3 regions of the Streptomyces sp. PL-29 genome follow, and region 3 is predicted to be linked to each of the others. Evidence: riboswitches for the same ligand, from Rfam matches in the RefSeq annotation. Region 3 holds a riboswitch; each other region holds the start of a gene.

Region 1 (7,458 bases), 2.6 Mb from region 3:
GAGCTGCTCCAGCACGTGGTTGCGCAGGCCGATGCCCTCCTCGACGCCCTTCATGCCGATGCCCTGCTCTGCGAGACCGGGGATCGGGAAGGTGCGGGAGACGGCGCCGAGGGCGATCACCAGGTAGTCGAAGGGCAGCTCGTACGCCTCGCCGACCAGCGGCGTGACGACGGCGACCTTGCGGTCCTGGTCGATGGTGGTGACCCGGCCGGTGAGGACCTCAGCCTTGGGCAGCACGCGTCGCAGCGGGACGACGACGTGCCGCGGCGAGATGCTGCCTGCGGCCACTTCGGGGAGGAAGGGCTGGTAGGTCATGTACGAGCGCGGGTCGACGACCGTGACGGTCGCCTCGCCGTAGCGCATCTTCTTCATGATGCGCTTGGCTGCGTACAGGCCTACGTACCCACCTCCTACAACGAGGATCCTGGGACGCTCCGTGGTGCTCATGAGAACGAGTATCCAGCACCCATTGGGGTGTTGCTCGTGAGCCCCTTCACAAGGACCGAGAGGGCCTCTGCTACACTCCGCCGCCCACGTGACGGACGTCATGACGCGCAACGGGAACCAAGAGGTGTCGGGAGTCGTTGTTCACCCGTCCTGAACTGGCCTCCGAGGCTTTGACCGGAGTAGACCACCGGGTTTCGTCCTTATCTCCGACACGGAACCCGCCGCCTCCGCCGATCACACGAACGCGCGACAAAAGGGACCCCGAGGCCTCCGGAAGGCCCCGAAGGGCCCTTCCGGTGACCCAGTCGCACCCTTTTCCTTGTGAAGAACTTCACGAACTTTTTTCCGATCATGGCCCTCGACACCCCTCACACCCTGGTTCGAAGGTCGTTTGGCCGATGGACCAGATGATTCCTCCGGTCATCGCGGGCCAGGCCATGGCTCGTTGCGGTAGCCCGCCCGGACGACCCGGAACGACCGTGACGCCCCGGCCGGTCGACCGGAGCGCCACGATTCAGGGGTTCGGCAGGTCAGGACAGCCGCTCGGCCGCCTCGGCCTCTTCCGCGGTCTTGATCGCGATCCCGTCGAGGATGTCGTGCTCGGAGACCACGACCTCCGAGGCGCCGGTGCGCTCCATGACGGCCAGCAGGACCAGCGCGCCCGCGCCGATCACGTCGACCCGGCCCGGGTGCATCACGGGAATCGCCGCGCGCTCGTCGTGGGTGGCGGTCAGCATCCGCTCGGTGATCTCGCGGACCTGCTCGTAGGAGAGCCGGGCGTGGTGGATCTCCGACGACCGGTACTCGGGCAGCCCGAGCGCGATGCCGGCGATGGTGGTCACCGAGCCCGCCAGGCCCACCAGGGTGCGCGCCTCGGCCAGCGGAACGGTTTCGGCCGCCAGGTCCAGCGCGGCCTCGATGTCGGCACGGACGGCGGCGACCTGCTTCTCGGTCGGCGGGTCGGTGACGACCCCGTCCACCACCAGGTGGCGCTCGGTCATCCGGACGCAGCCCACGTCCACGGAGCGGGCGGCCCGGACGTGGTCGTCGCCGACCACGAACTCGGTCGAGCCGCCGCCGATGTCGACCACCAGGAACGGCCGCTCCAGGTGCTCGTGCGCGGTCAGCTCCCGGGTGGCGCCGGTGAAGGAGAACTCCGCCTCCTCGTCGCCGGAGATCACCTCGGGCTCGACGCCCAGGATCTCCACGACACCGCGCACGAACTCGTCCCGGTTCTCCGCGTCACGGGAGGCGGAGGTCGCCACGAAGCGCACCCGCTCCGCCCCGAACTCCTTGATGACCGCCGCGTACTCGCGGCACGCGGCGAAGGTGCGCTCCAGCGCCTCCGGGGCCAGCCGCCCGGTCTTGTCGACGCCCTGGCCGAGCCGGACGATGATCATCCGTCGGTCGAGCTCGACCAGCTCACCCGTGGCGGGGTCGCAGTCCGCGACGAGCAGCCTGATGGAGTTCGTACCGCAGTCGATGCCCGCGACACGGGTCACTGGGACTCCTCCTCCTTCTTCTTCTCCCCGCACGGGGTGACGCAGGCGCCCTTGGCCCACCACTCGGGCAGCATCGCGAGGGCCTCGTCGCCGAAGGGGTTCACACCGGGGCCGGCGGCCAGCGAGTGCCCGACAAGCACGTGCAGGCACTTGACCCGGTCCGGCATGCCGCCGGCGCTCGGGAAGCCCTGGAGCACCTCGATGGCGTCGCGGCGCCGGATGTAGTCCTCATGCGCGGCCCGGTAGGCGGCGGCGAGCTCCGGGTCCTCGGCGAGGCGCGCCTGCATCTCCTTCATCACGCCGTTGGCCTCCAGCGTGCCGATGGCGGAGGCCGCGCGCGGGCACGTCAGGTAGTACAGCGTCGGGAAGGGGGTGCCGTCGGGCAGCCGCGGGGCGGTCTCCACCACGTCGGGCTGCCCGCAGGGGCAGCGGTGCGCGATGGCGCGCAACCCGCGCGGCGGGCGGCCGAGCTGCTGCTCGAACGCCTCGATGTCCGCGTCGGTCGGCTCGGTCCGGTCGGTCTGGGGCGGGGGCGTCTGCATGCCTGGAGGGAGTCTCTTCGTTCTCGTCGGATGGGTGCTGCGGTACTCACTAGTCGCCCGGGCGGTCGGCCTTGTCGACGCCGTCCCAGACGTTCGAGTACCAGGGGCGGTCGGAGCCGGCCTGGCCGGTCCGGTGCTGCTCCGGGGGCCGGGCCCCGGGGTCGGCCATGATGTAGCCGACCTCCCCCGGACGCAGGAAGTGCAGGTGCCTGCGCGCCTGCTGCTCCGCGTAGGCGTCGTCCTGCCAGCGGGCCTTCTCATCGCGGAGCCGCTCCAGGCGGTCCCGCGCGGCCGCGGCGGCCCGCTGCTGCTCCGCGATCTCCGAACGCTGGGAGACGTACTGGCGCATCGGATACGCGAGGGCGACGACCAGGGTACAGAGCACGAGCACCAGGAGGGCGGCCCTGCCCGTGAGACGGCTGCGGCGCACCTGCCGGCGCGACTGCGAGCGGTAGACGTGGGCCGCGGTCCGCTCGCCGAGCTGCCTCAGCCGCGTCGCCGTGGAGAAGGTGGAGAACCGATCCCGGTTCCCGGCCATGGGTCCGCCTCCCCTTTGTACGCACTACGCAATACGTCCCCGCACACGGTACGGGACCGAGTGCGGGGACGTACGGAGGCAGAGCGTGATTAGCCCTTGAAGCGCGGGAAGGCGCTGCGGCCCGCGTACACCGCGGCGTCGTCGAGGATCTCCTCGATGCGCAGCAGCTGGTTGTACTTGGCGACGCGGTCCGAGCGGGCCGGGGCGCCGGTCTTGATCTGACCGCAGTTCACGGCGACGGCGAGGTCGGCGATGGTGACGTCCTCGGTCTCGCCGGAACGGTGCGACATCATGCACTTGAAGCCGTTGCGCTGGGCCATCTCGACGGCGTCGAGGGTCTCGGTCAGCGAACCGATCTGGTTCACCTTCACGAGCAGGGCGTTCGCGGAGCCCTCCTCGATGCCGCGGGCCAGGCGCTCCGGGTTGGTGACGAAGAGGTCGTCGCCGACGATCTGGACCTTGGCGCCCAGGCGGTCGGTGATGGTCTTCCATCCGGCCCAGTCGTCCTCGAACAGCGGGTCCTCGATGGAGACCAGCGGGTACGCCTCGACGAGCTCGGCGTAGTAGTCGGTCATCTCGGCAGCCGAGCGGGACTGGCCCTCGAACTCGTACTTGCCGTCCTTGTAGAACTCGGACGCGGCGACGTCGAGGGCGAGCGCGATGTCCTTGCCCGGGGTGTAGCCGGCCTGCTTGATGGCCTCGATGATGAGGTCGAGCGCGGCGCGGTTGGACTCCAGGTTCGGGGCGAAGCCGCCCTCGTCGCCCAGACCGGTGGAGAGGCCCTTGGTGTGCAGGACCTTCTTGAGGGTGTGATAGACCTCGGCACCCCAGCGCAGCGCCTCGGAGAAGGACTCCGCACCGATCGGCGCGATCATGAACTCCTGGATGTCGACGTTGGAGTCGGCGTGCGACCCACCGTTGAGGATGTTCATCATCGGAACGGGCAGCAGGTGCGCGTTCGGACCGCCGAGGTAGCGGAACAGCGGGAGGTCCGAGGCCTCGGACGCGGCGTGCGCGACGGCGAGCGAGACGCCGAGGATGGCGTTGGCGCCGAGCGAGCCCTTGTTGTCGGTGGCGTCCAGGTCGAACATCGCCTGGTCGATCAGGCGCTGCTCGGTGGCGTCGTAGCCGACGAGCTCCGGGCCGATCTGCTCGATGACGGCGAGGACGGCCTTCTCGACACCCTTGCCCATGTAACGGTTGGGGTCACCGTCACGGAGCTCGATGGCCTCGAATGCACCGGTGGAGGCGCCGGACGGAACGGCAGCACGGCCGGTGCTGCCGTCGTCGAGGCCCACCTCGACCTCGACCGTGGGGTTGCCTCGGGAGTCCAGGATTTCCCGGGCTACGACGACGTCGATGGACGGCACGAGCATCTCCTTCTGGGATGTGACGCTGGGTGTGCGGTGGCGTGTCAGGCCGTGGGATGGCCTTGCCGCCTAGAGCCTAACCGGCTTCCGGGGTTCGACCGGCCGACCGCCCGACCCCTGGGACGAAAAAGGGACCGAATACCCGCCTTCCGGGACATACAACCCTTGATCATCAGCCGACGGGACCGCACACACCGCCGCCCGGCGCGTGGGGGGAAGGGGCGCCGGGCGGTGGGAATTCTGTGCGTTGCGTACGCGTGTGCGGCTCTTGCCGCGACGTTCAGCTGAGCTTCAGCTTCTGGCCCGGGAAGATCAGGTCGGCGTCCGAGACGATGTCCTTGTTCAGCTCGAAGAGCTGCTGCCAGCCGCCCTTGACGCCGTTGGCCTCGGCGATGGTGCCCAGCGTGTCGCCCGGCTTGACCTCGTAGGAGCCGTTGCCGGTCTTCGGCGCGACCGGAGCCGCGGCGCGCTCGGAGCGGGTGGTCGGGACCTCGGCGCGCTTGGTGTCCTTCTTCGGCGCGGCCTTGGTCTCGGTCTTCTTCGTCTCGGTCTTCTTCGGCTGGGCCTTCGGCTTGGTGGAGGCCGGGGCCTCGGTGGAGCCGCCACCGGTGTAGGAGGAGTTCGACAGGCCCTTGCCACAGTGCGGCCAGGCGCCCTTGCCCTGCTTCTTGAGGACCTTCTCGGCGACGGCTATCTGCTGCGCCTTGGAGGCCTTGTTGGCCTGCGGGGCGTACGACTTGCCCCCGAAAGCGGCCCAGGTGGAGGACGAGAACTGCAGCCCGCCGTAGTAGCCGTTGCCGGTGTTGATGGACCAGTTGCCACCGGACTCGCACTGCGCGACCTTGTCCCACTCGGACGCGGTGGCGGCGCTGGCGGCCCCCGCGGTCATCAGCGGGGCGGCGACGGCCACACCGGCGACACCGGCGAGCGTGACGATGCGAGCGGCCTTGGAGCCGCGACGGTGCTTGCCCTTGCCGGAAAGCAGCATGAGGTTTCTCCTCACCGACGCCTGCGAGGTGAGCTGTCGGGTTCGAGCCTGTGAGTGCCCGGCGGTGCGACCTTGCGCCCCGCTTAACCCCAAGCCGCTCGCCGGCCGTCTCTCAACGGCCGCTCGCGGCACCTACCTTGGTTCCCCCGCTCCTGCCTTCGGCGCTTGACGCGACGACTGTTCCCCCCGTCCGCCGGCAGGATTCGGCGATGCGGTCGAAGGAGCCCGCGGTGGCGGGCGAATCAGAAGGTAGACATGTCCCTCCCCGATGCTCAACCAGGAGCATCGGGGAGAAACGGCCCCTACTTGCGCTCCCCGCAGGGGCGTTTGCGCAGGTGAGGACGGGGTTTGCGGAACCCCCGGGGCGGGACACGCCAGTTGACCGGAAGAGACACATGTCTCACTTGCAGAAAACAGACAATCAGGCCTTACCGGGCGAACCAACTGTCCTTATTGGGCGGTTAGATCCAGGTTCTGCCCAGGCTTGATCAGGTTGGCATCATTGCCGATGACCTGCTCGTTGGCCGCATAAAGACCGCTCCAGCCGCCCTTCACTCCCTTGGCATCCGCGATGGCCGCCAGGCTGTCGCCCTCCTGCACCGTATAGACGGGGGCCGACGCGGCATCAGACGGCACACCCTCCTCGGGAGACGGCGCACCGCGGTGCTTGCCGTTGCCCTCGGCGGGAGTGGCACCCGGGGCGGCCGGGGTCGCCGGGGTCGCGGGGTTCGCCGGGTCGGCCGGGGACGGCCCCGGGGAGACCGGCGGGGTCGTGGGTGCCGTCGGGTCCGCGGGAAGGGTCGGGGCCGTCGGGTCGCCGGGAGTCGCCGGCGGGGCCGTCGGGTCGGCCGGGACGTCCGGGGTGCCCGGGGTGCCCGGGTCGGCCGGAGGCGTCGTCGGGACGTCGGGCGCGGGCATGACGGGCAGTCCGACGGACGGCGCGTCGGGTATCAGGAAGGGGGAACCCGAGGGGCTGGGGGTCTCCGCGGTCGAGAGCCCGAAGTCCGTGGCGGGCTTGCCGCCCGTGGTGGAGGGAACGGTGTCGTCGGGGCGCGACGGCGCGGGACCCACCGCGCCGGTGCTACCGGGCAGACCGGGATCGACGACGGCCGCCGGACCCTGCTGGTCCAGTCCGGCCGAGGCGGCGCACAGCGGCCAGGCCTGCGGACCCTGGGCGGCCAGTACGCGCTCGGCCACGGCTATCTGCTGGGAGCGGCTCGCGAGGTCGGCCCGCTCGGCGAAGTCCAGGCCGCCGGCATCCTGCCACTGCTGCTGGGTGAACTGGAGCCCGCCGTACGCGCCACTGCCGAAGTTGGCGCTCCACGTGCCGCCGCTCTCGCACTCGGCCACCTTGTCCCATGTGGCGGTGTCTGCGGCGGTCGCGCTCGTGGCGGCCAGCAGCGGCATGGCGAGCGCGGAGCCGGTGACACCGGCCGTGACGACCAGCGCGGGGACCTGGCGGGGGCGTCTGTGACGGCCGTTCCCGGAGAGCATGAGGGATCACCTTTCGCATAACAGCGGGGTAACGGCAGAACCTAGCGGCCTCCGAACGATTGTCACAAGTTCAAGCCGAATCTGACTTTTAATCAGATGTCGCGCAAGTGTTTTGAGTCGTGAAGCGAACGGGAAGGGTACGCAGCCCTCGCATGATCAACCCCCCGCGCCAGCGCAGGTCTTGGGGTGGAACTGCAAGTTCCAGATCGGGCAGGCGCGTCAGCAGGGTGGCGAGGGCGGTCTGCCCCTCCAGGCGGGCAAGTGGCGCACCCAGGCAGTAGTGGATGCCGTGGCCGTAGCCGAGGTGCTGGTTGTCGGTCCGGGAGAGGTCGAGGGTGTCCGGATCGACGAATCGCCCGGGGTCCCGGTCAGCCGCCGCCAGGACGACCAGGACCGGATCGCCGGTCTCGATCCGCTCGCCGCCCAGGGTGAGCGGCTGCGTGGCGAACCGCCACGTCGCCAGCTCCACGGGGCCGTCATAGCGCAGGAGTTCCTCGACCCCCGTGGCCAGCAGCCCGCGCTCGCCGGCGGCCAGGGATGCCTGCAGGCGCTCGCGCTGGACGGGGTTCATGAAGAG
Region 2 (7,458 bases), 650 kb from region 3:
CACCGCTCGCCGGCAAGGTTCAGGTCTCCGGAACGGGCGTCGCTCGAAGGAAGATCCACCGGCTTGGGGCGACGCCATGAGTGAGCGATCGGACGAGAGATCGGACGCCACCAGGGATCCACGGGCAGCGGTCCGGCAGGCTCGAAAGGCTCGCCGGGACGCGGGAGCGCCACCAACTGGCCGCCCTCTTCGGCGGCGTCGACCGTCCACTCCCCCGGCTCCGCCCAGGCATGGAGAGCGAGGTTGAACGTGCCCCAGTGGATCGGCAGCATCGTGCCGTGGGGGGTGCCGCCCTGGAGGTCGAGGTGGGCCCGCATGCCTTCCTCGGGCGTCATGTGGATGTCGGGCCAGTACTCCGAGTAGGCCCCGATCTGGATCATCGTGGCGTCGAAGGGGCCGTGTGCGGAACCGATCTCCGCGAAGCCGGGGAAGTATCCGGTGTCGCCGCTGTGGTAGATCCGGTGCTCGTCGCCCGCGACCACCCAGGAGGCCCACAGGGTGTGCTGCTGGTTGCGCAGACCGCGGCCGCAGAAGTGCCGGGCGGGGGTCGCCGTGAGCGACAGCCCGCCGATCCTGGTGGTCTCGTTCCAGTCGAGCTCGCGCAGCCTGTCGGGCGACACGCCCCAGCGCTCCAGGTGGGCACCGACGCCGAGCGGCACCGCGAAGAGCGTGTCCGTACCGGCCAGCGCCTTGATCGTCGGCAGATCGAGGTGGTCGTAGTGGTCGTGCGAGATGACCACGACGTCGACCTCGCCGAGCGCGGCCAGCGGGAGCGGCACCGGGTGAAGCCGCTTGGGACCGGCGAAGGGGAAGGGTGAGCAGCGCTCGCCCCACACCGGGTCGAAGAGCACCCGGTGCCCGTCGATCTCCGCGAGCACACTGGAGTGACCCATCCAGGTCAGTCGCAAACCGGTCGCGGACGGTTTCGCCAGGTCCGCGAGGGTGGTGGGGTGCACGGGGACGACCCCGGCGGGGCTGCGCCCGAGCCGCTGCTCACGGTGGAAGTAGATCTTCGCGAACTCCGTCATCGACCCGGAGGGCCTGTTCCGGGCCCCGACCGGGTTCTGGAAGACGCCGTCGGCGAAGTTCGGTGAGCGGCGGATCCGCTCCAGCCTGGCGCCGGACGGGTCCGCGCCGAAGGCTTCGGGCCGCAGGGCGCGCAGCCGAGGACGGAGGGGACGGGAGCCGGTCAAAGCGCCTCCAGGGAGGGTGCGGTCGGTGCGGTCGTATCGCTACGCCCATCCCAACGCACACCGGCCCCGAAGGATTCCGCCCGCCCCTCCCGACCCTTCCTGCGTCGTCCCGTCCTCCCGCCTCGCCCGCGTCCGCAGCGGCTACAGCGGCAGCAGGTCCGGGCGCTTCGCCTCGACGTGGTCACCGGAGGACTCGCCGCGCAGTCGACGGCCGATCCAGGGCACCAGGTACTCGCGGGCCCACTGGATGTTGTCGCGGGTCACGTCCACCGAGCCGCGCGGGCGCAGCTGCGGCCACGGCTGGTCGGGGTCGGCCGGCACCTCCAGGCCGAGCACCTGTGCGGCGCGCAGTGCGACACGGGTGTGGCCCTCGGGTGAGAGGTGCAGCCGGTCCGCGTCCCAGGCGCGCCGGTCCTGTACCGACTTCAGCGACCAGAGGTCGAGCACCGGGCAGTCGTAGCGGTCGGCGATCGCGCGCACGTGGGCGCTGTACGTCGCGACCTTGCCGCGGATGTGCTTGAGGACGGGCACACCGCGGGTGTCGAAGCCGGTGGTGATCATGACGTGGCCGACGGCTCCGGTGAGGTCGGCCACGGCCGCCTCGAAGCGTTCCGCCACGTCGTCCGGGTCGCTGCCGGGTCGGATGATGTCGTTGCCGCCCGCGCAGAAGGTGACCAGGTCCGGCGCGAGGGCCTTGGCCCTCGGCACCTGGTCGGCCACGATCTGGTCGAGGAGCTTCCCGCGCACCGCGAGATTCGCATACCGGAAGTCGTGCTCTTCGCGCTGATCGGCCAGGAGTACGGCGAGCCGGTCCGCCCAGCCGAGGAAGGAGTCCCCGGGCCCCGGGTCCCCCACGCCCTCTGTGAAGCTGTCCCCGATCGCCGCGTACGAGCCGATGGTCCTGAGTTTCGTCGTCGTCGCTGCCACGAGAACCCATCCTTCACTCCCGTAACCAACCTACGCCAACGTAATGAGGGGTTGACGGGCCGTGATCTGTACCACGCGGGGGATAAGGAATAAGTACGCGTGGGGCCGGGACCCCCCTCGGGTCCCGGCCCCACGCGTGTCCGGGCTCCGCCGGAGGATGCCGTCAGAGGCTGGCGCCCTTCGAGCGGAGGTAGGCGATCGGGTCCATGTCCGATCCGTAGGAGGGGCTGGTACGGATCTCGAAGTGCAGGTGGGGGCCGGTCGAGTTGCCGGTGGAGCCGGAGAGGCCGATGGCCTGGCCGGCGGTGACGCTCTGCCCGGAAGAGACCGAGAGCTGGGACAGGTGGGCGTACTGGGAGTACTTGCCGTCCGCGTGCCGGATGACGACCTCGTTGCCGTACGCGCCGCTCCAGCCGGCGGACACCACGGTGCCCGCGCCGACCGCCTTGACCGTGGTGCCCATGGGGGCGATGAAGTCGACACCGGTGTGGTAGCCGGAGGACCACATGGCGCCCGCGACCTTGTACTGGGTGGAGACGCCACCGCCGACCGGGGCCACGAAGCCGGAGGCGGCCGGCTGCACGGCGGGCGCCTCGACGGGGGCGGCGGGGGCCTCGGGGGCGGATTCCTGCCGGGCCTGCGGGACGGCAGCCTGCGCGGCCGGCTTCGACCCGGTCGTGGGGGCCGTCTTCACGGTGGCCCCGGGGGCACTGCGCGGGGCGGGTACGGCGCCGGCCCGGGAGGCCTCGCCGCGGCCGCCGAGGGTCAGCTTCAGGCCGGGGTGGATCAGCGACGGGTCGCTGCCGACCGCCTCGCGGTTCTGCTCGTACAGCCGCTCCCAGCCGCCGGGCAGGTGGTGCTCGGCGGCGATCATGGAGAGGCAGTCGCCCGGGACGACGGTGTAGACGGTCGGGGTGGCGGCCTGGACGGCGGTCGGCGCGGCGACCCGGACGGCGGCGGGGGCCTGCGGTGCCACGGCGGGGACCACCGTCGGGGCGCCGGCCGCGTGGGCGCCGGCCGCACCGATCAGCGGCAGGGCGAGGGCCGCGCCACCGGTGCCTGCGACCGCGAATCCGCGGGCCATGGGAAGGGACTTGGGACGGCGGTGCTTACCCTTTGCAGGCATGGCGCATTCCTCTCCGGCGCCTGCGAGGTGAGCTGTCGGGTTCGGACTGGAGATGCCCGGCGGTTCATGTGCGGGACATGAACCGCTTAACCCCGAGCCGCACCGGAGAAAAGATCTCCGGCACGGCGGCCTACCTGGTTCCCCCGCTCCTGCCGCGCGAAATCGTTCGGTTGCGGTTTCCGGGCGGCGGCAGGATTCGGCGATCCACCCGGATCGATCGCGAAGGTAATCCCTTGTGGGCACACCGAACAAGCCGTGAATTCCCTGACGGATTCACAGGCATGAGGGACTGCCGGAATTCCGGTCACCCTCCGTCCATTCCGCTCCCCCAACAGCCGCGCCCATCGGGCCATTCGGCCCGGACGATCAGGCACTCACGGTCACCGTATGATCTGCCTCACGGGGCGGTGCCCGATCTCGCCTCCGGATACGGCAAGTTGGCGCCAAATAGCTTAATTCGGACAGTCGCCCCAGCAGAAGACGGAGGAGTTCCCGTGACCCAGCAGATACAGGAGCCGGAGCTGACCGGAGTGCGCAATTTCCGCGATGTAGGCGGATTGCCGACTTCTGATGGACGAAGGGTTAAGGCGGGACGACTGTTTCGAAGCGGACATCTCGCGCATGCCACCGAAACCGATGCAGCGTTCCTCGCCTCGCTCGGCCTCCACACCATCTTCGACTTCCGCAACGGCGCCGACCACGCCCTGGAGGGGCCGGACGTCGAGCTGCCCGGCGTACGGAACGTCAACATCCCGCTCTCGGACCCGGCGGACGGCCGGGAGTTCTGGCGGCTGGTCCGCGATGGCGACCTCGACCAGCTCCGCTCGGTCCTGGGCGGCGGCAGGGCGGCGGCGCGGATGGCGAACTCCTACCGCGGGATCATCCGGACCCGTACCGCCGAGCACAGCCGGGTCGTGCACGCCATCGCCGAGGACAGCGTCCCCGCCCTCCTGCACTGCGCCGCCGGCAAGGACCGGGCCGGCCTCTCCGTCGCCGTCACCCTGCTCGCGCTCGGCGTCGAGCGCGAGGCGATCGTGGCGGACTACCTGGAGTCCAACGCCCCGCACCGCCGCTACCGGGTGCGCCGCAGCGCGGAGTCGGCCGAGGCCCGCTCGCCCGAGGTGATGGAACTGCTCGCGCCGCTCTTCGACGCCCGCGCTGAGTACCTGATGGCCGCGTTCGACACGATCGACGAGATCTGGGGCGGGGTGGACCGCTACCTGGCGGAGGGCCTCGGGCTGACGCCCGAGACCCTCGACAGGCTGCGGGACCGGCTCCTGGTCTGACCCGCCGGCCGGAGCCGGCCCCGGGGGGAGCGGCGTGGCCCGCACCGGAGGGAGGCGGGCCGTCAGCGCGCCGCGACGGCCTGCTTCACCAGCGTCCTGCCGAAGTCCCACATCAGGCCCGACCCGCCGTGCGCCTCGTCCATGAGCTCGCGGAAGGCGCCGACGAAGCGGTCGACGTCCCGCTCGTCCAGGACCAGTGGCGGAATCAGCTTGATCACCTCCAGATGGTCCCCGGAGACCTGGGTGAGGATGCGGTGCTTCTGCAGCAGCGGTACCACGACCATCTGTGCGAAGAGGCCCTTGCGGGCCGCCTGGAGCATCGCCCAGCGGCTGCGCAGCCCCAGCGAGGAGGGCCGCCCGAACTCGATGCCGATCATCAGGCCGCGGCCCCGCACCTCGTGCAGCAGCTCGTACTCGCCCACCAGGGACGCGAGCCGCCCGCGCAGCAGGTCGCCGGTCGTGCGGGCGCGGGCCACGAGCTGCTCGTCCTCCATCACGGACAGCACCGCCAGCCCGGCCGCCATGGCCTGCGCGTTGGAGCCGAAGCTGGCGGAGTGCACGAGCACCCGGTCCATGGACGAGTAGACCTTCTTGAAGATCCAGTCCTTGCCCAGGGTCGCGCCGACCGGCACGTAGCCGCCCGACAGCGCCTTGGCCACGCAGACCAGGTCGGGCTCCACACCGGGCTCGTGCTGGTACGCGTAGAAATCCCCGGTACGCCCCAGTCCGGTCTGCACCTCGTCCGCGATCAGGAGCGCTCCCCGCCGGTGCAGCAGCTCCTGCGCGGCGAGCAGGAATCCGGGCGGGGCGGCATGGACGCCCTTGCCCTGGATCGGCTCCACGACGAAGGCGGCGACGTCACCCCGCTTCAGCTCCCGCTCCAGGGCGGCCAGGTCGCCCAGCGCGACCCTGGTGTCGGGCAGCAGCGGTGCGAAGCCGTCCCGGAATCCACCCTCACCGTTCACCGAGAGCGAGCCGGTGGTCAGCCCGTGGAAGGCATGGTCGCAGTAAAGGACCCTGGGACGCCCGGTGGCGTACCGGGCGAACTTCAGGGCCGTCTCCACGGCCTCGGTGCCGCTGTTGCCGAAGAAGACCCGGTCCAGGTGGGGGCTGTACGAGAGGAGCTTCTCAGCCAGCAGCCCGGGCAGCGGCTGGCAGTCGAAGCGGGTGAGGTCGGCGAGCTGGGCGTCCAGCACGTCGTGCAGCGCCCGCCGGACGACGGGGTGGTGGCGGCCCAGGCCCATCACTCCGAAGCCGGCCAGCATGTCGAGGTAGTCGTGGCCTTCCGCGTCCCAGAAGTGGGCGCCCTCGGCCCGCTCGTAGACCTTGTCGAAGCCGATGGTGCGGAGCATTCGGGGCAGTTGGTGGTTGAGGTGGCGGGCGTGCAGCTCGTACCGTTCCGCCCCGCGCGCAGCCAGCAGGGCGCCGAGGTCGAATCCCCCGCCCCGGCCCCCTTCCGCCGGACTCATGCCGACCTGTCCCGGTTGCCTCCGACCGTCTCCCGGGCGGCCCGCAGGGATTCCTTGAGGGAGCCCATGGTGGCGAGGACGGCGGTGGGCTCGTAACCGCAGTGCGCCATGCAGTTCGCGCAGCGCGGGTCCTTTCCGCGTCCGTACTTGTTCCAGTCGGTCTCCTCGACGAGCTCCCGATAGGTCGGCACGTAACCGTCGCTCATCAGGTAGCAGGGGCGCTGCCAGCCGAAGAGGGAGTAATTCGGAATGGCCCAGGCCGTGCAGGGGAAATCGGCCTTTCCTTCCAGGAAGTCCAGGAAGAGCGGCGAGTGGTTGAGCCGCCAGCGCCGCCGGTTGCCGCCTGCGAAGGCCTTCCTGAAGAGTTCTCGGGTCTGGTCGACGCCCAGGAAGTGTTCCTGGTCCGGCGCCTTTTCGTAGGCGTAGGCGGGCGAGATCATCATTTCGTCCACCTGCAGGTCGTCATTGAGGAAGTTGAGCACCTCGATGATCGTCTGCGGGGTGTCGGTGTTGAAGAAGGTGGAGTTCGTGGTCACCCGGAATCCGCGCCTCTTCGCTTCCTTGATGGCTTCGACCGCCTCGTCGAAGACGCCTTCCTTGGCCACCGACTCGTCGTGGCGCTCGCGCAGACCGTCGATGTGCACCGCGAAGGCGAAGTACGGGGAGGGCGTGAAATTCTCGATCTTCTTGCGCAGCAGCAGGGCGTTGGTGCACAGGAACACGTACTTCCGCCGGGCGACCAGTTGCCGCACGATCTCGTGGATCTGCGGGTGCATCAAGGGCTCGCCGCCCGCGATCGACACCATCGGCGCACCGGACTCCAGCACGGCCCCGACGGCCTGCGCCACCGGCATGCGCTGCTTGAGCACCCCTGCCGGGTGCTGGATCTTCCCGCACCCCTCACAGGCCAGGTTGCACGCGTAGAGGGGCTCCAGTTCCACGATCAGCGGGAACTTCTCCCGCTTGCGGAGCTTCTGTTCGAGCAGATACGTCCCGACCCTGATGGTCTGGCGCAGCGGCATGGCCATCTGGCTCACCTCCTGGGGAGCAGCGAAGAACGGTGCCATTCGTAGAACGCGGGCAGTACGGCACGCAGAACACGGAAGGCCGATATTCCCCCGCGCACCGTGCCGATGCGGACGAGCTCGTGCTCCGGGGCGTCCACGATCACCCGGACGGCCGCAACGGGCCGGCCGGCGCCCCGGACGGCGGCCCGGAGGGTCGCCGCGGACTCCATGTCGACCGCGACGGCGCCGGTGGCACGCAGCTGCGCGCGCTCCTGGCCGCGGACGACGTGGTCGGACCCGGTCAGCGGACCGATGTGCACGGTCCGGCCGTGGGCGGCCCGGGCCAGCGCCTCGGCCAGCAGCGCGGTCCCGGTACAGGCGACGGTCCCCCGCGGGTCGCGGGTCTCCTCCGCGACGACGAGGTCGCCCGGGCTCATCCCGGGGACGAGC
Region 3 (7,458 bases):
CGACAGCCGGGTGCCGGGGACGACGTGCCCGGCGGGGGTGTGCCGGCCGCCCTTGGCGACGACCACCGGCTTGACGGCCGCCGTCCGGCGGGCGAGGCGGGTGAACTTCCTCGGGTTGCCGAGGGTTTCGAGGTACAGCAGGGCGACGTCGGTCGCTTCGTCCTCGTACCAGTACTGGAGGATGTCGTTGCCGGAGACGTCGGCCCGGTTCCCGGCGGAGACGAAGGAGGACAGGCCTTCGCCGCGCCGGAGCAGCGCCGAGAGCAGGGCGATCCCGATCGCCCCGGACTGCGTGAACAGACCGGTCCGGCCGCGCACCGGCATCGGTGCGGGGGTGAGCGAGGCGTTGAGCTCCACCTCCGGGGCGGTGTTGATCACCCCGTAGGCGTTGGGTCCGATGAGCCGCATCCCGTACGAGCGCACCTGCCGCAGCAACTCGCGCTGGCGGGCCAGTCCGGCCGGGCCGCTGTCCCCGTATCCGGCGGAGAGGACGACGAGCCCCTGCACGCCGTGTTCGCCGCAGGCCGCGACCGCGTCGGGGACCCGGTCGGCCGGGACCGCGATCACCGCGAGGTCGACGGGGGCGCCGATGGCCCCGACGGAGCGGTAGGCCCGCACCCCGTCGAGGAGGTCGCGCGTGACGGCCTCGTTGACGGCGTAGAGGTGTCCGTGGAAGCCGCTGTCGCGCAGGTTGCGCAGCGCGGCCGCGCCCACGCCCGCGCCGGACCGGCTGACTCCGACGACGGCCACCGAGCCGGGGGCCAGCAGACGCTGCACGGAGCGGGCCTCGGCGCGCTGTTCCCGGGCGCGCTGCACGGCGAGCGACTCGGCGGTGGGTTCGAGGTCGAGGGTGAGGTGGACGGAGCCGTCCTCGAAGCTGCGCCGCTGCTCGTAGCCGACGTCCGTGAACACCTTGATCATCTTGGTGTTGGCGGGCAGCACCTCGGCGGCGAACCTGCGGATGCCGCGCTCGCGGGCCACCGCGCCGATGTGTTCGAGGAGTGCGGAAGCGACCCCGCGGCCCTGGTGGGCGTCCTGCACAAGGAAGGCCACCTCCGCCTCGTCGGCGGGAGCGGAGGCGGGTCGGCCGTCGGCGCCGATGCGGTCGTAGCGGACGGTGGCGATGAACTCCTCGCCGACGGTCGCGGCGAGGCCCACCCGGTCCACGTAGTCGTGGTGGGTGAAGCGGTGCACGTCGCGGGCGGAGAGGCGGGGGTAGGGCGCGAAGAAGCGGTAGTACTTCGACTCCTCCGAGACCAGCTCGTAGAAGCTGACGAGCCGGCCGGCGTCCTCGGTGGTGATGGGCCTGATCCGGGCGGTGCCGCCGTCGCGGAGGACGACGTCGGCTTCCCAGTGGGCCGGGTAGGACAGGTCCGACTCTATGGTCATGCGCCTACCTTACGGCCGGACCGGGCCGGACAGCGCTCGCGCGGCGCAGGAGACAAGAAGTGACAAAACGGTGCAAGCTGGGGAGCGTCGGCGAGCGGCGGAATTCAGGCCGAAGGTCGGTCGGAGCATGCGGGATGCCGTGAGAGACTGGTCTAGACAACCGTAAGAACCTGAAGGGCATCACCATGGCAGAGCGCCGCGTCAACGTCGGTTGGGCCGAGGGCCTGCACGCTCGTCCCGCCTCGATCTTCGTCCGTGCGACGACCGCTTCCGGCGTCCCGGTGACCATCGCGAAGTCCGGCGGCGACCCCGTCAACGCCGCCTCCATGCTGGCGGTACTGGGCCTGGGCGCCCAGGGCGGCGAGGAGATCGTCCTCGCCTCCGAGGCCGAGGGCGCGGAAGCCGCACTGGACCGCCTCGCGAAGCTGGTCGCCGAGGGCCTCGAAGAGCTCCCCGAGACCGTCTGAGACCCTTCGGGTTCATCCCGCACCCCGCGTACGGCAAAGCCGCGGCCCCACGGGGTCGCGGCTTCGGCGTGGTGCGGCGCCCGGGCCGACGAGACCGGCCCCGGGGAAATTCCGCCCGACGAAAAGCGGCCGACCCGACCGCATCGCGCGGCATTCCGCCCGCTCCACATAATTCGGCCGGGCATATTGAATCGCGCACCGAATTCGCGTGATTCCGTCCTTTGTATACGGCTCTTGTTAATGCCGTAGGCTCGACATGTTTACGGCAGGTTGCGAAGTCCTCACCGCCGGGCGCTGCCGCAGCCGGTGCGCGGCGGCCGCCCGGTCGGCGTGGACCGCGGCCAGCGTCCGCGCCCGCTCGGCGTCCCCGCGGGCCACCGCGTCCACGATCGCGCCGTGCTCCGCCCAGGACTCCGCAGGCCGGGCGGGCGCCTCCACCACGAACATCCACGCCACCTTGTGCCGCATCTGCGTGAGAAGCGCGATCAATCCGGGGCTTCCGGAGGCCTGCGCCAGCGTCTCGTGGAACCAGCCACCCAGCGCCCGCAGGTCCTCGCCCTGGCCCCGCCTGGTTCGCTCCTGGCCGAGCCTGACCAGCCCCCGCAGCACCTTGAGGTGCGCGTCCGTGCGGCGCCGGGCGGCCCTGGCCGCGGCCAGCGGCTCCAGCAGCATCCGCAGCTCCAGCAGATCCGCCGCCTCCTGGGCGGTCGGTTCGGCCACGCAGGCCCCCGCGTGCCGCCGCGTGGTCACGAAGCCCTCGGACTCCAACGTCCGGAGGGCTTCGCGGACCGGGACGCGCGAGACCCCGTACCGGCGGGCCAGCACCTCCTCGGTCAGCCGACCGCCCGGTTCGAACACCCCGGAGACGATGTCGTCGCGAATTGCCGTGCATACCGCGTGCGCAGGAATACGCAAGACCGAACCTCCGTCTAATTCCGACCGCCAACCCCCGTGCGCGCAGCCGCGCACACAACGACTCTATTGCAGCACAGCAAAATTTCGAGAGCGGGCAGGAATCCGAAACATTGCGCCGAAGCACAAAAACACGAAGACCCCGGCTCGGGAGGCGGGGTCTTCGTGGAGCTGTGCTTCGTGCGCCGGGGCCGACGGGCGGCGCGGAGGGTCAGAGGCTGACGCCGTGCGAGCGCAGGTACGCGATCGGGTCGATGTCCGAGCCGTACTGCGAGCCGGTGCGGGCCTCGAAGTGCAGGTGCGGGCCGCTGGAGTTGCCGGTGGAGCCCGACAGGCCGATCTGCTGGCCCGGGGTGACCTGCTGGCCGACGGTGACGTTCAGCGAGGACATGTGGCCGTACTGCGTGTAGGTGCCGTCGTTGTGCTTGATCACGACGTTGTTGCCGTACGCGCCGCCCCAGCCTGCCTCGACGACCGTACCGAAGCCCACCGCGTGGACCGAGGTGCCGGACGCGGCGTGGAAGTCGATGCCGGTGTGGCTGCCGGAGGACCACATGCCGCCGCCCGCCCGGTACTGGGTGCTGACGTAGGAGTCGTCCAGCGGCGAGACGAAGGTGTTGAGGCGCTTGCGCTCCTCCTCGCGCGCGGCGCGCTCGGCGGCCTCGCGCTCGGCCTTCGCCTTGGCCTCGGCGAGGCGCTTGGCCTCGGCGGCCTGCTGCTTGGCGGCGGCCTCGGCCTGCTCCTGGGCGGCGGCGTGCTCGGCGGCGCGCTGCTGGGAGACGGCCTGGTCGGTGATGTCGCCCGCAAGGTCCTCGGCGACGAGGACGGCACCGAGCCCGTTCTCCGGTGCGGAGCTGCTGTGGTTGTCCGCGGCGAAGGCCGGGGCGGCGAGGGAGCCGACCACACCCGTGGTGGCGATCGCGGCGATACCGGCGTAGCCGGCGGTCTTCTTGCTCAGGCGGCTGGAACCACGGTGCTTGCCGGTACCAGCGGGACGACTGCCAAACGCCATGAAGGGTTTGATCCTTTCCTTCCTTCTCGCCTACCGGGTTAGCTGACGGGTTCGGAGCAGGAAGGTCTCCTACGGACTTCCTCTTGCGAGGGGGTCCGATTCACCCCAGGGACTGATGTGGGTCCCCGGCTCCCCAGGCTCGCGCCTGACGGGGACTCGGCGATCGCTGTCCGGTGCCGCGGGTGCGGCGGGCACAACTGACGGACAGCACGCCTGACGCTAGGCGGATCATCAGTCAATCGCCAAACAGACGCGCCTTTTTGTTGCGTACGCCACACCGCATACAAGCAACCTCACCACTAAACGGACAAAAGGGGTTCCGGCGGTTTCCGCCGGAACCCCTTGCCCGATGCGTCAGTTGCCCGTCATTCCGGGCGCCCGCGGCCTCAGTTGGTGACGACCGAGACCTCACCGATCCCGAGGGCCCGCACGGGCTCCTCGATCAGCGCGGCGTCACCCACCAGGATCGTGACCAGCCGGTCCGCCGGGAAGGCCTGCACGACGGCCGTGGTGGCCTCCACCGTGCCGGTTGCGGCCAACTGCGCGTACAGCTGCCCCTGGTAGTCGTCCGGGAGCTCCTGCTCGACCTGGTCGGCCAGGGTGCCGGCGACCGAGGCGGCCGTCTCGAACTTCAGCGGGGCCACGCCCACCAGGTTCTGCACGGCCACATCGCGTTCGGCGTCGGTCAGGCCGCCCTCCGCGAGGGTGCGCAGCACCTTCCAGAGGTCCTCCAGCGCCGGTCCGGTGTTGGGGGTGTCGACCGAGCCGCTGATGGCGAGCATGGAGGCCCCCTTGCCGTCGGCGGTGGAGCGCAGCACCTGGCCGAAGGCCCGCACGCCGTAGGTGTACCCCTTCTCCTCGCGCAGCACCTTGTCCAGACGGGAGGTGAGGGTGCCGCCGAGGCAGTACGTGCCCAGCACCTGGGCCGCCCAGACCCGGTCGTGGCGGTCCGGCCCGATGCGGCCGATCAGCAGCTGCGTCTGGACCGCGCCGGGCCGGTCGACGATGACCACGCGGCCGGTGTCGTCGGCGGTCACCGGCGGCACGGGGCGCGCCTCGGCGGTGTCCCCGGTCCAGGCGCCCAGGGTGTCGGCCAGCACGGCGTCGAGGTCGATGCCGGTCAGGTCGCCGACGACCACCGCGGTGGCGGTGGCGGGGCGTACATGGGCCTCGTAGAAGGCGCGCACGGCGGCGGAGTCGATCCGGGCGACCGTCTCCTCGGTGCCCTGGCGCGGCCGGGACATCCGCAGGGACGCCGGGAAGAGCTCCTTGGAGAGCTGCTTGGCGGCGCGGCGCTGCGGGTTGGCCAGCTCGTGCGGGATCTCGTCGAGCCTGTTGCGCACGAGCCGGTCGACCTCGGCGTCGGCGAACGCGGGGGCGCGCAGCGCCTCGGCGAGCAGACCCAGCGCCTTGGCCAGCCGGGAGGCCGGAACCTCCAGGGAGACCCGCAGGCCGGGGTGGTCGGCATGCGCGTCGAGCGTGGCCCCGCAGCGCTCCAGCTCGGCTGCGAACTCCTCGGCGGTGTGCTTGTCGGTGCCCTCCGACAGGGCCCGCGCCATGATCGTCGCCACGCCGTCCAGGCCCTCGGGCTCCGCGTCGAGGGGCGCGGCGAGGTTGATCTCGACCGCGACGACCTGCTGGCCCGGGCGGTGGCAGCGCAGCAGGGTCAGCCCGTTGGGCAGCGTCCCGCGCTCAGGGGCCGGGAAGGCCCACGGCTGCGGCTCGCCGGCCTGCGGGCGCGGGTGGAAGGTCATCGTGACGGCTGCGGTGTCGCTCACTGCTCCGCCCCCTCGTTCTCGTCGCTGTCGGCGTTCTCTTCGCCCTCGGCCCCGTCCACCGCGAGCGGCTCGTAGACGAGGACCGCGCGGTTGTCCGGGCGCAGCCGGGCCGCGGCCACGGCCTGCACCTCCTCGGCGGTGATGTCGAGGACCCGCTGGACGGCGGTGAGGGCCAGCTGCGGGTCTCCGAACAGCACCGCGTACCGGCACAGTTCGTCGGCGCGGCCGGCCACCGTGCTCAGCCGGTCCAGCCACTCGCGCTCCAGCTGCGCCTGGGCGCGCTCCATCTCCTCGGCGGTCGGGCCCTCCGCGGCGAACCGCGCGAGCTCCTCGTCGACGGCCGCCTCGATGGCGGGGATCTCGACCCCGCTGGAGGTCTTCACGTCCAGCCAGCCCAGCGACGGCGCCCCGGCCAGGCGGAGCATGCCGAAGCCGGCGGCGACGGCCGTCTGGTCGCGGCGCACCAGCCGGTTGTGCAGCAGCGAGGACTCGCCGCCGCCCAGGATGGTCAGTGCCACGTCGGCCGCGTCGCACTCGCGGGTACCGTCGTGCGGCAGCCGGTAGGCGGCCATCAGCGCGCGTGCCGGGACCTCCTCGACGATCTCCTCGCGCAGCTGCTTCCCGATGACGTCGGGCAGCGAGCCGTCGCGGGGCGGCTGCTTGCCGTCGTGGGCGGGGATGGTGCCGAAGTACTTCTCGATCCAGGCGAGCGTCTTTTCCGGGTCGATGTCCCCGACGACCGACAGCACGGCGTTGTTGGGCGCGTAGTAGGTGCGGAAGAAGGCGCGCGCGTCCTCCAGGGACGCGGCGTCCAGGTCGGCCATGGAGCCGATCGGGGTGTGGTGGTACGGGTGGCCCTCGGGGTAGGCGAGGGCGGTCAGCCGCTCGAAGGCGGTGCCGTAGGGGACGTTGTCGTAGCGCTGGCGGCGCTCGTTCTTGACGACGTCGCGCTGGTTCTCCATGGACTCGTCGTCCAGGGCGGCCAGCAGCGAGCCCATCCGGTCCGCCTCCAGCCAGAGTGCGAGCTCCAGCTGGTGGGTCGGCATCGTCTCGAAGTAGTTGGTGCGCTCGAAGCTGGTGGTGCCGTTGAGGGAGCCGCCGGCGCCCTGGACCAGCTCGAAGTGGCCGTTGCCCGGTACGCTCGCCGAGCCCTGGAACATCAGGTGCTCGAAGAGGTGAGCCAGACCGGTACGCCCCTTGACTTCGTGGCGCGAGCCGACGTCGTACCAGAGGCAGACCGCGGCGACCGGGGTCAGGTGGTCCTCGGACAGCACCACGCGCAGGCCGTTGGCCAGCCGGTGCTCGGTCGCTGTCAGGCCGCCGGAGCCGGCCTGGGCTGTGGCCGTGTGACCCATGGGCATGTGGTCCCTTCGATCGCGATGCAGAGATTTCCGTCAGACCTGCCACTGTATGCAAGCGCGTCGGCCACCGGATAAGTTCCCGGGCCAGACCTGGGTCGGAGTCGGCGTTGTCGGTCGCTCGGGACACAATGGTCCGCGTCGTACGTCCCGCCGGACCTCGGCAGGACCCAGCCAGACCCCGCCAGACCAGCCAGACACCCAGCACATCCCATTCTTGGTTAAGGAGCCGCGCAGCGATGGCCCGCCGCAGCACGAAGACCCCGCCGCCGGAGGATTTCGAGGAGAAGATCCTCGACATCGACGTCGTCGACGAAATGCAGGGCTCCTTCCTCGAGTACGCGTACTCGGTGATCTACTCCCGTGCCCTGCCCGACGCACGGGACGGCATGAAGCCGGTGCACCGGCGCATCGTGTACCAGATGAACGAGATGGGCCTGCGCCCCGACCGCGGGTACGTCAAGTGCGCCCGTGTCGTCGGCGAGGTGATGGGCAAGCTCCACCCCCACGGCGACGCCTCGATCTACGACGCCCTCGTACGC

What was found. Region 3 has a riboswitch for cyclic di-AMP ahead of R4Z63_RS24700 (M23 family metallopeptidase). Riboswitches for the same ligand answer to the same signal wherever they lie in the genome.
Region 1: another riboswitch for cyclic di-AMP. It lies ahead of R4Z63_RS12465 (transglycosylase family protein); the one in region 3 lies ahead of R4Z63_RS24700 (M23 family metallopeptidase).
Region 2: another riboswitch for cyclic di-AMP. It lies ahead of R4Z63_RS27560 (M23 family metallopeptidase); the one in region 3 lies ahead of R4Z63_RS24700 (M23 family metallopeptidase).

The regions. Positions count from the first base shown of each region.
Region 1 is NZ_CP136996.1:2,738,214-2,745,671, forward strand. Features, by position in the region: gene R4Z63_RS12440 (NAD(P)/FAD-dependent oxidoreductase) at 1-447, opposite strand, end outside; gene R4Z63_RS12445 (Ppx/GppA phosphatase family protein) at 978-1,949, opposite strand; gene R4Z63_RS12450 (DUF501 domain-containing protein) at 1,946-2,491, opposite strand; gene R4Z63_RS12455 (FtsB family cell division protein) at 2,541-3,029, opposite strand; gene eno (phosphopyruvate hydratase) at 3,119-4,405, opposite strand; gene R4Z63_RS12465 (transglycosylase family protein) at 4,680-5,387, opposite strand; cyclic di-AMP (ydaO/yuaA leader) riboswitch at 5,391-5,561, opposite strand; gene R4Z63_RS12470 (LysM peptidoglycan-binding domain-containing protein) at 5,838-6,881, opposite strand; gene R4Z63_RS12475 (cytochrome P450 family protein) at 6,970-7,458, opposite strand, start outside.
Region 2 is NZ_CP136996.1:6,012,027-6,019,484, reverse strand. Features, by position in the region: gene R4Z63_RS27570 (MBL fold metallo-hydrolase) at 1-1,193, opposite strand, end outside; gene R4Z63_RS27565 (SGNH/GDSL hydrolase family protein) at 1,335-2,120, opposite strand; gene R4Z63_RS27560 (M23 family metallopeptidase) at 2,284-3,246, opposite strand; cyclic di-AMP (ydaO/yuaA leader) riboswitch at 3,249-3,425, opposite strand; gene R4Z63_RS27555 (tyrosine-protein phosphatase) at 3,741-4,532, shown strand; gene R4Z63_RS27550 (aspartate aminotransferase family protein) at 4,595-6,001, opposite strand; gene hpnH (adenosyl-hopene transferase HpnH) at 5,998-7,029, opposite strand; gene R4Z63_RS27540 (phosphorylase family protein) at 7,035-7,458, opposite strand, start outside.
Region 3 is NZ_CP136996.1:5,363,039-5,370,496, reverse strand. Features, by position in the region: gene R4Z63_RS24715 (bifunctional acetate--CoA ligase family protein/GNAT family N-acetyltransferase) at 1-1,389, opposite strand, end outside; gene R4Z63_RS24710 (HPr family phosphocarrier protein) at 1,575-1,856, shown strand; gene R4Z63_RS24705 (GntR family transcriptional regulator) at 2,094-2,771, opposite strand; gene R4Z63_RS24700 (M23 family metallopeptidase) at 2,980-3,780, opposite strand; cyclic di-AMP (ydaO/yuaA leader) riboswitch at 3,793-3,952, opposite strand; gene R4Z63_RS24695 (M16 family metallopeptidase) at 4,167-5,534, opposite strand; gene R4Z63_RS24690 (M16 family metallopeptidase) at 5,555-6,913, opposite strand; gene R4Z63_RS24685 (DNA gyrase/topoisomerase IV subunit A) at 7,156-7,458, shown strand, end outside.